Regions from separate parts of the Streptomyces sp. NPDC048504 genome, predicted to be linked through region 2. Evidence: riboswitches for the same ligand, from Rfam matches in the RefSeq annotation. Region 2 holds a riboswitch; each other region holds the start of a gene.
The links. Region 2 has a riboswitch for cyclic di-AMP ahead of ACGFY9_RS28985 (NlpC/P60 family protein). Riboswitches for the same ligand answer to the same signal wherever they lie in the genome.
Positions count from the first base shown of each region.

Region 1 (2,192 bases), on a different contig from region 2:
ATCCCCGTGAAACGTCGACGATTGACGTGTGTTCCGTGACTCTATTGCAATGAGCGGGAATTTCCGATGGCGGGCCGGAATCCATGGATATTTTTTGGACAGGAGGGCTCCGGAAACACCGAAAGCCCCGGCCGGGCGGGCCAGGGCTTCGGGAAGTGCGGAGGTGCGTCGTCAGACGTTCACACCGTGCTTGCGGAGGTAGGCGACGGGGTCGACGTCGGAGCCGTACTCGGCGGTCGTGCGGGCCTCGAAGTGGAGGTGCGGGCCGGTGACGTTGCCGGTCGCCCCGGAGAGGCCGATCTGTTGGCCCGGGGTGACCGTCTGGCCGACGGCGACACCGATGGACGACAGGTGGCCGTACATGGTGTACATGCCGTCGGCCATCTTGATCACCACTTGATTGCCGTACGAGCCGCCCCAGCCGGCCTCGACGACGGTGCCGGAGCCCACCGCGTGCACGGAGGTGCCGGTCGAGGCGTGGAAGTCGATGCCGGTGTGGGCACCGGAGGACCACAGGGAGCCGCCGGTCTTGTAGCCCGTGGAGACGTACGAGCCGGTGACCGGCGCGACGAAGGTGTTGAGCTTCTTGCGCTCGGCGGCGCGGGCGGCGCGTACCTCGGCCTCGCGCTCCGCCTTGGCCAGTGCCGCGGCCTTGGCGCGGGCGACCTCCTTGGCCAGAGCTTCGTCCGCGGCCTGCTGCTGGGCGACGGCCTGGGCGTCGATCTTCTCGGCGACGGCGTCGCCCATGGCGACGACGGGGGTGAGACCGGTCTGCTCGGCGGCGGGCTCCGCAGCGAACGCCGGGGCTGCGGCCAGGGTGCCTACGACGCCGGAGGTGGCGAGAGCCGCGACACTCGCGGCACGAACGGTGGTGCGGTGGGTCCGGCTCGGGCGACGGTGCTTCCCGGTGGCGCGGGTGAACGCCATGGAGTGGCTGGTCCTTTCCTTCCTTCTCGCCTACCGGGTTAGCTGACGGGTTCGGAGCAGGAAGGTCTCCTACGGACCCCCTCGCTGTGCGCGCGGGCGTCCGATTCACCCCAGGGACCTGGGTCCCCGGCTCCCCTGGCTCGCGCCGTACGGGGACTCGGCGATGACTGTCCGGTGCCGCGAGTGCGGCGCGGTGCCTGACGGACAGCCGGACCGACGCTAAGGGGGGCCACTTTCAATCCCCAAACGGATCACGGGTTTTGTTGCACATGCCACAGGGCAGACGGGCAACCTCTCCCCCAATTCGGACATTAGGGGGCCCTGGTGACTCTTCAGTCACCAGGGCCCCCACGCGCGCGTGCCGCTCGTCGGCTCGCTACGGGTCGTCTACTCGGCCGCGACGACGGTCACTTCGCCGATGCCGAGAGCCTCGACGGGCTCCTTGATCTGCTCCGCGTCGCCGACCAGGATCGTCACCAGACGGTCCACCGGGAAGGCGTTCACGACCGCCGCGGTGGCCTCCACGGTGCCGGTCGCGGCGAGCTGCTGGTACAGCGTCGCCTGGTAGTCGTCGGGCAGGTGCTGCTCGACCTGGTCGGCCAGCGTGCTCGCGACGGCCGCGGCGGTCTCGTACTTGAGCGGCGCCACCCCGACGAGGTTCTGTACGGCGATGTCCCGCTCGGCGTCGGTGAGTCCGCCCTCGGCGAGCTTGCGGAGCACCGTCCACAGGTCGTCCAGCGCGGGACCGGTGTTCGGCGTGTCCACGGAGCCGCTGATGGCGAGCATCGAGGCGCCCGTGCCGTCGGGTGCCGAGCGCAGCACCTGGCCGAACGCCCGCACACCGTAGGTGTAGCCCTTCTCCTCGCGCAGGACGCGGTCCAGGCGGGAGGTGAGGGTGCCGCCGAGGCAGTACGTGCCGAGCACCTGGGCGGGCCACACGCGGTCGTGCCGGTCGGCTCCGACGCGGCCGATGAGCAACTGCGTCTGGACGGCGCCGGGACGGTGCACGATCACGACCCGCCCGGTGTCGTCGGCGGTCACCGGCGGCACGGGACGCGGCTGCGCGGTGGAGCCTGTCCACGAACCCAGGGTGTCGGCGAGGAGCGCGTCCAGGTCGATGCCGGTGAGGTCGCCGACGACCACGACGGTGGCCGTCGCGGGGCGGACGTGCCGCTCGTAGAACGCGCGTACGGCCCCGGAGTCGATCTTCTGGACGGTCTCCTCGGTGCCCTGGCGCGGGCGCGACATGCGCGAGGTCGCCGGGA
Region 1 covers NZ_JBICXA010000003.1:559,763-561,954, forward strand. Annotated here, with positions in the region: gene ACGFY9_RS10355 (M23 family metallopeptidase) at 172-927, opposite strand; cyclic di-AMP (ydaO/yuaA leader) riboswitch at 941-1,100, opposite strand; gene ACGFY9_RS10360 (M16 family metallopeptidase) at 1,315-2,192, opposite strand, start outside.
Region 1: it holds a riboswitch for cyclic di-AMP, as region 2 does, so the genes downstream of both, ACGFY9_RS10355 (M23 family metallopeptidase) here and ACGFY9_RS28985 (NlpC/P60 family protein) in region 2, are expected to answer to the same signal.

Region 2 (2,192 bases):
GTCGACCAAGGCTGTTGTTCGGTCACCATGGGGACCTGCCCGGTCGACCATGCCTGTTGCTGGGGCACGACGGGCATCTGCCCCGTGGACCAGGTCTGTTGCTCGGCCACGACGGGCATCTGCCCGGTCGACCACATCTGCTGTTCGGGGACCATGGGCACCGACCCGGTCGACCAAGTCGCCTCCGGGGGCGGCCAGGTAGCACTCGCCGGGGCCGGTTCGGTGCGTGGTGCGGCGATGTACGGGAGCAGCTCCAGGTCCGCGGTGAGCGGGTCGAAGGCCGGCGCCGCGACGGCGAATTGCTGTGCCTCCACCACGGGCATGGGCGGCACTTCGACGGCGGGCACGGGCGGCAGGTCGAGGACGGTCGCCTGGGGCATCTGGACCATCTGCGGCATCTGGGGTGCCTGCGGCGCGGCGGGCGGCAGGGCGGCGATGGGCGCGGGCATCAACTCCGCGACGGGCGCTGCAAGGTGAGGAGCAGCGGGCTCCGGTGCGCCGGTCCCCGCGGTCAGTTCGGCCACGGCGCGGCCGGGCTGTGCTTCGAGCGCCCGGGCGCCGCCCTCGGGCTCGGGGCGTCGTTCGGGGCGCTCGGGCCGGGCCGCCGCCGGACGGGCGGGAGTCCTGCCCGGCGGGAGGACCGCCGGTACGGTCGGGCCGAGTTGGGCACGGGCCCGGTCGAACCACTGCTTGGTGACGGCGTCGAGAGCGGGATCGGAAGGGCGCGACGCGCTGGGACGGGGCTCGACACGCTTGCGCGGACCCCCGGACATCTTGCGCGTGGCGTTGTAGTTTCCGGTGGCCGTCTCGGCCCTGTCGTAAAGGGAGTTGATCCGCCGCTGCACTTCGTCACGGCTGGGTCGGTCGTCCACGGTGGGGCCACTGCCTCCGGTGCGCGTACTTCGTTCTGCCGGCATGGCAGACGTGCTCCTTCCGTATCGCGCCTACCGGGTTAGCTGTCGGGTTCGGGCGGTCGATCACGGAAGGATTGCCCTACGACCCTTGCCCGGACGGGCAGTTGGGCCGATTCACCCCAAGTCGGTTGGGTCCCCGGTTCCGGCTGTCGCGAGCGACACACCGGATTCGGCGCAAACCGTGCGGCCCGGCGCTGATCGCCGGAGTAGGTCGTACGGTCTGAGCGTCAACTTAGCCAACGTGTGTGCCTCGTGTGAAGGTTGAAGCGCGATATGTCCGATACGTTTTTGTGACCTTTACCTCTCCCAAACGTGTCCTGCCTCATGGAGTCGATGGCTCATGGGCCCGCCGGGTCCGGTGATCCATGTGAGGTCGCTATGAATTTTTGGGACGGTTGAACACTCCGGCATCCGGCTCCGTATTGGGACGGGGGATTTCCATGCCGGGACGATCCGGGCCGACCGATACGTGTAGGAGCAACTTCCTTGGCACGCAACACGCGCAGACGCCCCACAGGCGCACGACGCGCGACGATGGCAGCAGTCGCCCTGATGCTGGGCGGCGGAGGACTGGTGGCGGCGAACGTCTACGCGTCGGCGTCCGAAGGCGGTTGGGGCGGTGACTCGTCCCAGCAAGGGTCTCCCGATGCGGCGTCGAGCGGTGCGACGATCGACTGCCCGGACATCGGCACCCAGTTGACGACCGTCCCCGACGAGGCGAAGACGGAGGTCGACGCCCAACTCGCGCTTCTGGACCAGCAGATAACCGAGGCCTACCAGAAACTGAAGGACTCGACGGAGTCCATCCGCCAGGACGCCTCCTTCGCCGACAACGCGATCATGAATCCGTTGAAGGAGAAGCGGGCCGCGACCATCGGGCGGATCGACGACGCCATCGCTCGTGTCGGGGACCGCCCGGAGGGCCTCGACGCACTCGCCGGCTGCACCCTGATCGCCCCCACGAACGGCGACGAGAACGGCGGCGGCGGCGATCAGAGCGGTAGCGCCGACCCGACCAGCCAGGACCAGCAGCAGGGTGACGGCCAGGGCCAGCAGGGCAACCAGCCGTCCACCAACGGGCCCGTCGCCTCGGACTACGCGGACATCACCTCGGTACAGCCCAACGTGAACACCCCGCAGGATCAGGCCGACGCCTCCAGCGGAACGTTCGTCACCGCGTGCGGCGTGAACGAGAACGGCCTGTTCAACTCCGACAACGTGATCGTCGCGCCCGGAGTCACCAACGGCGCCCACCACTTCCACGACTACATCGGTAAC
Region 2 covers NZ_JBICXA010000012.1:265,354-267,545, reverse strand. Annotated here, with positions in the region: gene ACGFY9_RS28985 (NlpC/P60 family protein) at 1-917, opposite strand, end outside; cyclic di-AMP (ydaO/yuaA leader) riboswitch at 926-1,099, opposite strand; gene ACGFY9_RS28980 (DUF1996 domain-containing protein) at 1,449-2,192, shown strand, end outside.

Region 3 (2,192 bases), on a different contig from region 2:
CGGGTGCTTTCACGCCACTCGCGCCCGTCTCGATGCGGCTCACCTTCGACTGGTGCCAGCCGACCAGCCGGGCCGCCTCACCGCTGGTGAGCCCCGCCTCCGCACGCAATGCGCGCAGTTCCGCGCCCAGTTTCCGGCGGCGCACCGCGGGACCGTACTGCATGGGTTTCTCCTTACTCCTTCCGAGCCGCCCAAATACGGTCTGGGGTCGCAGAGTTCACCGCTTCGAGCGACAGATATATGCATATCTTGGTGGATCGCCACCGTTACCGACGCGGTAATGGCAGTCTGGCGAAGAAGCACCAGTCCGGGACCGTACTCGAACCATCCGCTCCGTGTCGGACACCGGTCCCGCGGGAAAGGGACGACCGCGCCATGGCAGACCATCTGGAAGCATCCGTCACTCTGCCGAGCGATCCCGCCTCGGTCTCCACCGCCCGCACCTACGTCGTCGGGACCCTGGTGGAATGGGGACTTCCGGCGGACACGGAGGTCGCCGACACCATCCGCCTCATCGTCTCCGAACTCGCCACCAACGCCGTACAGCACACCTTCGGGCAGTCACCCACCTTCACGGTGGACATCGAGCTGGAGCGTGACGAACGGCTGCACATCGGGGTCACCGACAGCCATCCTCGGTTCCCGAAACGCCTGCCGGCCGCCGTCCAGCAGGACAACGGCCGGGGCATGGTGATCATCCGCTGGCTGACCGCGGAGTGCGGCGGCAAACTCAAGGTCCGGCCCACCCTGGAGGGCGGCAAGACGGTCTCCATCGAGGTGCCCTGGACGGTACCGGCCCGGCCGGTGACCGCCGCGGGCCAGCAGGAGCCGTAGGACAGCGTTGTGAACGTCCCTGGACACCCGAGGGGGTGGCGGCCTGTCAGGTGGCCACCACCCCCTCGGGAGATTCGGACAGGTCTTGGCTCTTAGCTGACCCGGCCGTACCAGACGCTCTTGGTCCAGATCTTCTGCAGCCTCACCACGTCCCCCGTCTTCGGGGCGTGCCAGATCTTTCCCTTGCCGGCGTAGATGCCGACGTGGTAGACGCTGGAGCCCGAGTGGAAGAAGACGAGGTCCCCGGCCTTGCGGCTCTTGGCCGAGATGTGGTGGGTCTTGTTGTACTGCTGGGCCGCCGTACGGGGCAGTTTCTTGCCCGCCTTCTTGTACGAGTACAGCGTGAGCCCGGAGCAGTCGAAGCGGCCCGGTCCGGTGGCCCCGTACCTGTACGGGGCGCCCTTCTTGGACGCCGCGACCTGGAGCGCCTTCGTCGCGGGTGTCGCGGCCGCGGCGTCGGATGCGACGCCCGGTATCACGACGGAGCCGCCAACAGCGGCGATGGCGAAGGCCGAGGCCGTACCGGCCCTGACCATCAGCGACGGGACACGATTGAGCGCAGTCATGCGCAACCCTTCGTCAGCCGCCTGTGAAGGATGACCTGTCGGATTCGGGCTGGCGAAGTTGCCCGGCCGCTGACGCGGCTTCACCCCAAGGGCTGCTCGACCCGGTCATGGCGTGACCGTCCCGGCGACCCGTCGTGCTTGGGTCCTCCACTCCTGCCGATGCAATCCTGTCGACCTGTCATCCGGGCGGCGGCAGGACTCGGCGTCCGCCCGGATCGCCCCGCCGCTGCGGCGGGGTCTTGTCGTCAGACAGGGATCTTCACCTATGAATCTCCGAAAAGCCCAACGGAACCGGGGATTTGTGGGGTTACTCACCACTCACCCGTTCGGGTGGACACCCCCGTGTTCGAAGGGGCGTCGAGGGGTGTCAGGCCCCCGGACCAGCACCGGAACACTTCAGGCGGCCCTCGGGCTACGCGTGTTGCGCAACCCGGACGGCCGCATGGACGGAGAAGTGACTACGCCGATCAGGGGTACGTCGTTCGGCCGGTTTGGACGCCGCCCGAGGCGGCTGTGTCTCCGTCAACTGTCGGAGGGCGCGGGCAGGGTGACGCGCGCCGTGCGGCGCTCCCCGTCCAGCACGCGCAGCGCCCGCGCGAGGGTGGGAGCGTGCAGTTCGGTCTCACCCCGCTGGTGCATCAGCGCCAGCGCGTCCCGCAGCTCGGCGGCCTTGGCGACCAGTGCCTGAGCGGCCCTCAGACCACGGTACGTGTCACCGTTGTGCGCCGGGTTGATACGGCCGAGAAGGTCGGCCACATCCAGGTAACGGTCGATCAACTCGCCCTCGGCGCG
Region 3 covers NZ_JBICXA010000004.1:408,590-410,781, reverse strand. Annotated here, with positions in the region: gene ACGFY9_RS12780 (helix-turn-helix domain-containing protein) at 1-163, opposite strand, end outside; gene ACGFY9_RS12775 (ATP-binding protein) at 376-834, shown strand; gene ACGFY9_RS12770 (C40 family peptidase) at 927-1,400, opposite strand; cyclic di-AMP (ydaO/yuaA leader) riboswitch at 1,404-1,583, opposite strand; gene ACGFY9_RS12765 (hypothetical protein) at 1,923-2,192, opposite strand, start outside.
Region 3: it holds a riboswitch for cyclic di-AMP, as region 2 does, so the genes downstream of both, ACGFY9_RS12770 (C40 family peptidase) here and ACGFY9_RS28985 (NlpC/P60 family protein) in region 2, are expected to answer to the same signal.

Region 4 (2,192 bases), on a different contig from region 2:
CGCGCGAGGGCACCCGGCGGGACGGTCTCGACGCGTTCGAGGGGTTCACCACGGCCGTCCTCGCCGAACTCCCGCACGGCGACGGCGTCGTACGGATCGTCGACCGGGGACACCCGCCGCCGCTGCTGCTGCACGAGGACGGCACCGTACGCACGTTGCAGGTCCGGGAGCCCGCACTGCCCCTGGGAATGGGCGAGTTGGGGGTCTGGCCCGACCGCGCCGAGGAGTTCGCGTTCCCGGGCGGGGCCACCCTCCTCGTCCACACCGACGGGCTGTCCGAGGCGCGCGACTCCCACGGTGTCTTCTACGACCCCGGTGCGCGGCTGGCCGGCCGGACCTTCCGCAGTCCCGAGGCGTTGCTCGGCATCCTCGCCAAGGAGGTGCGCCGGTACTCTGGGGGCTGGATGACGGACGACATGGCGATGATCGCCGTACGCCATCCATGACCGTCATCACGGCGGGTGACCGGGCGGGAGCCCTCCGCATAACAACTGACGTGCCGTCAATACCTGTGGGAATTCTGAGACTTGGCCAACTCGCCCGTTTTTCGCCGGTGGTGGGCCGTTCGTCCAGCAAGGAAAGGTTAATGATCAAGCCGAACAGCTTGGAAACGGGCGCCCGTGTCTATTAACGTTCGATAACGCAGCGCGGTCGTCCCAGCCGTCACAAGAGATGGCTCCGTGCGCACGCGCCGAATCCCGCGAGGGAACCGGGGAACCACCACCTTGGGGTGAATCGCTCGTCGACCGCCGTGGCAACACGGCCGGTATACGCGCGTAGGAGACCTTCCTGCTCCGAACCCGTCAGCTAACCCGGTAGGCGAGAAGGAAGGAAAGGAGCACGCCCACGTGGCGTCAAACCAGGCTGCCCCAGAAGCCCCTGTCGTCTACGGCGGTTACCGCCCCGACGAGGGCCCCTGGGAGGAGTGGAATCCCAGCGCGGAGTCCGTTGCTCCCAACCGCGGCAAGCACCGTGTCGCCAAGCAGCGTGGTGGCGGAGGATTCGCCCGCAGCTCCACCGTCCTGGGCGTCGGTGTCATAGCCGCCGTCAGCGCGGGCGGTATGGCCAGCGCCAACACCGGCAAGCCGCCGGTCTCCATCTCCCTGCCCGACCTGCCCTCCGTGGGCCACCTGCTGGACGACTCGTCCAGCAGCACCCCCAAGGGTTCCGCCACGGCGCTCAGCAGCGTCGGGGTCAGCACGACCGAGACCGCCAAGGGCGCCTCGGACGCGGGTGAGCTGCTGCGCAACCGGATCATGGCGCAGGCCGAATCGCAGCAGGTGCAGGTCGACGGCAAGTCGAAGGCCGCCGTCGAGGCCGCCGTCGCCAAGCAGGTCGACGACGCCGCCGCCAAGGCCGAGAAGGACGCCGCGAAGAAGGCCGCCGCCGCGAAGAAGGCCGCGGAGGCCGCCGCCGCGAAGAAGGCCGAGGCCGCGAAGCTCGCCGCGCTGGCCAAGCAGTACACGCTGCCCGTCGGCTCGTACACGATCACCGGCACCTTCGGCCAGGCCGGCTCGATGTGGTCCTCCGGGTACCACACGGGCCTCGACTTCGCCGCGCCCACCGGCACGCTGATCAAGGCCATCCACAGCGGCACGGTCACCGAGGCGGGCTGGGCCGGGTCGTACGGGTACCGCACGATCATCACCCTCGACGACGGCACCGAGCTGTGGTTCTGCCACCAGTCCTCGATCAACGTCAGCGTCGGGCAGAAGGTCTCCACCGGTGAGGTCATCGGCCGCGTCGGCGCGACCGGCAACGTGACCGGGCCGCACCTCCACCTGGAGGTGCACATCAACGGCGCCGCCACCGCGAGCGATCCGGCGCCCTGGCTGCGCAGCAAGGGCCTCAACCCCTGATCCCTCCCTGATCGTCTGGAATATCCGGTTCCGGTCCGGCGGTTGAGGTGAAGCATGACTTCTCTTCGCAAGCTGGGCCGGTCCGACCTGGAGATCTTCCCGCTGAACCTCGGCGGCAACGTGTTCGGCTGGACCGCCGACGAGGCGGCCTCCTTCGCCGTGCTCGACGCGTATGCGGCCGCCGGCGGCAACTTCGTCGACACCGCCGACTCCTACTCGGCGTTCGCGCCGGGCAACCAGGGCGGCGAGTCCGAGACCGTCATCGGCAAGTGGCTCAAGGCCCGCGGCAACCGTGCCGGCGTCGTCATCGCCACCAAGGTCAGCCAGCACCCC
Region 4 covers NZ_JBICXA010000029.1:62,420-64,611, forward strand. Annotated here, with positions in the region: gene ACGFY9_RS46890 (PP2C family protein-serine/threonine phosphatase) at 1-446, shown strand, start outside; cyclic di-AMP (ydaO/yuaA leader) riboswitch at 680-837, shown strand; gene ACGFY9_RS46895 (M23 family metallopeptidase) at 849-1,859, shown strand; gene ACGFY9_RS46900 (aldo/keto reductase) at 1,914-2,192, shown strand, end outside.
Region 4: it holds a riboswitch for cyclic di-AMP, as region 2 does, so the genes downstream of both, ACGFY9_RS46895 (M23 family metallopeptidase) here and ACGFY9_RS28985 (NlpC/P60 family protein) in region 2, are expected to answer to the same signal.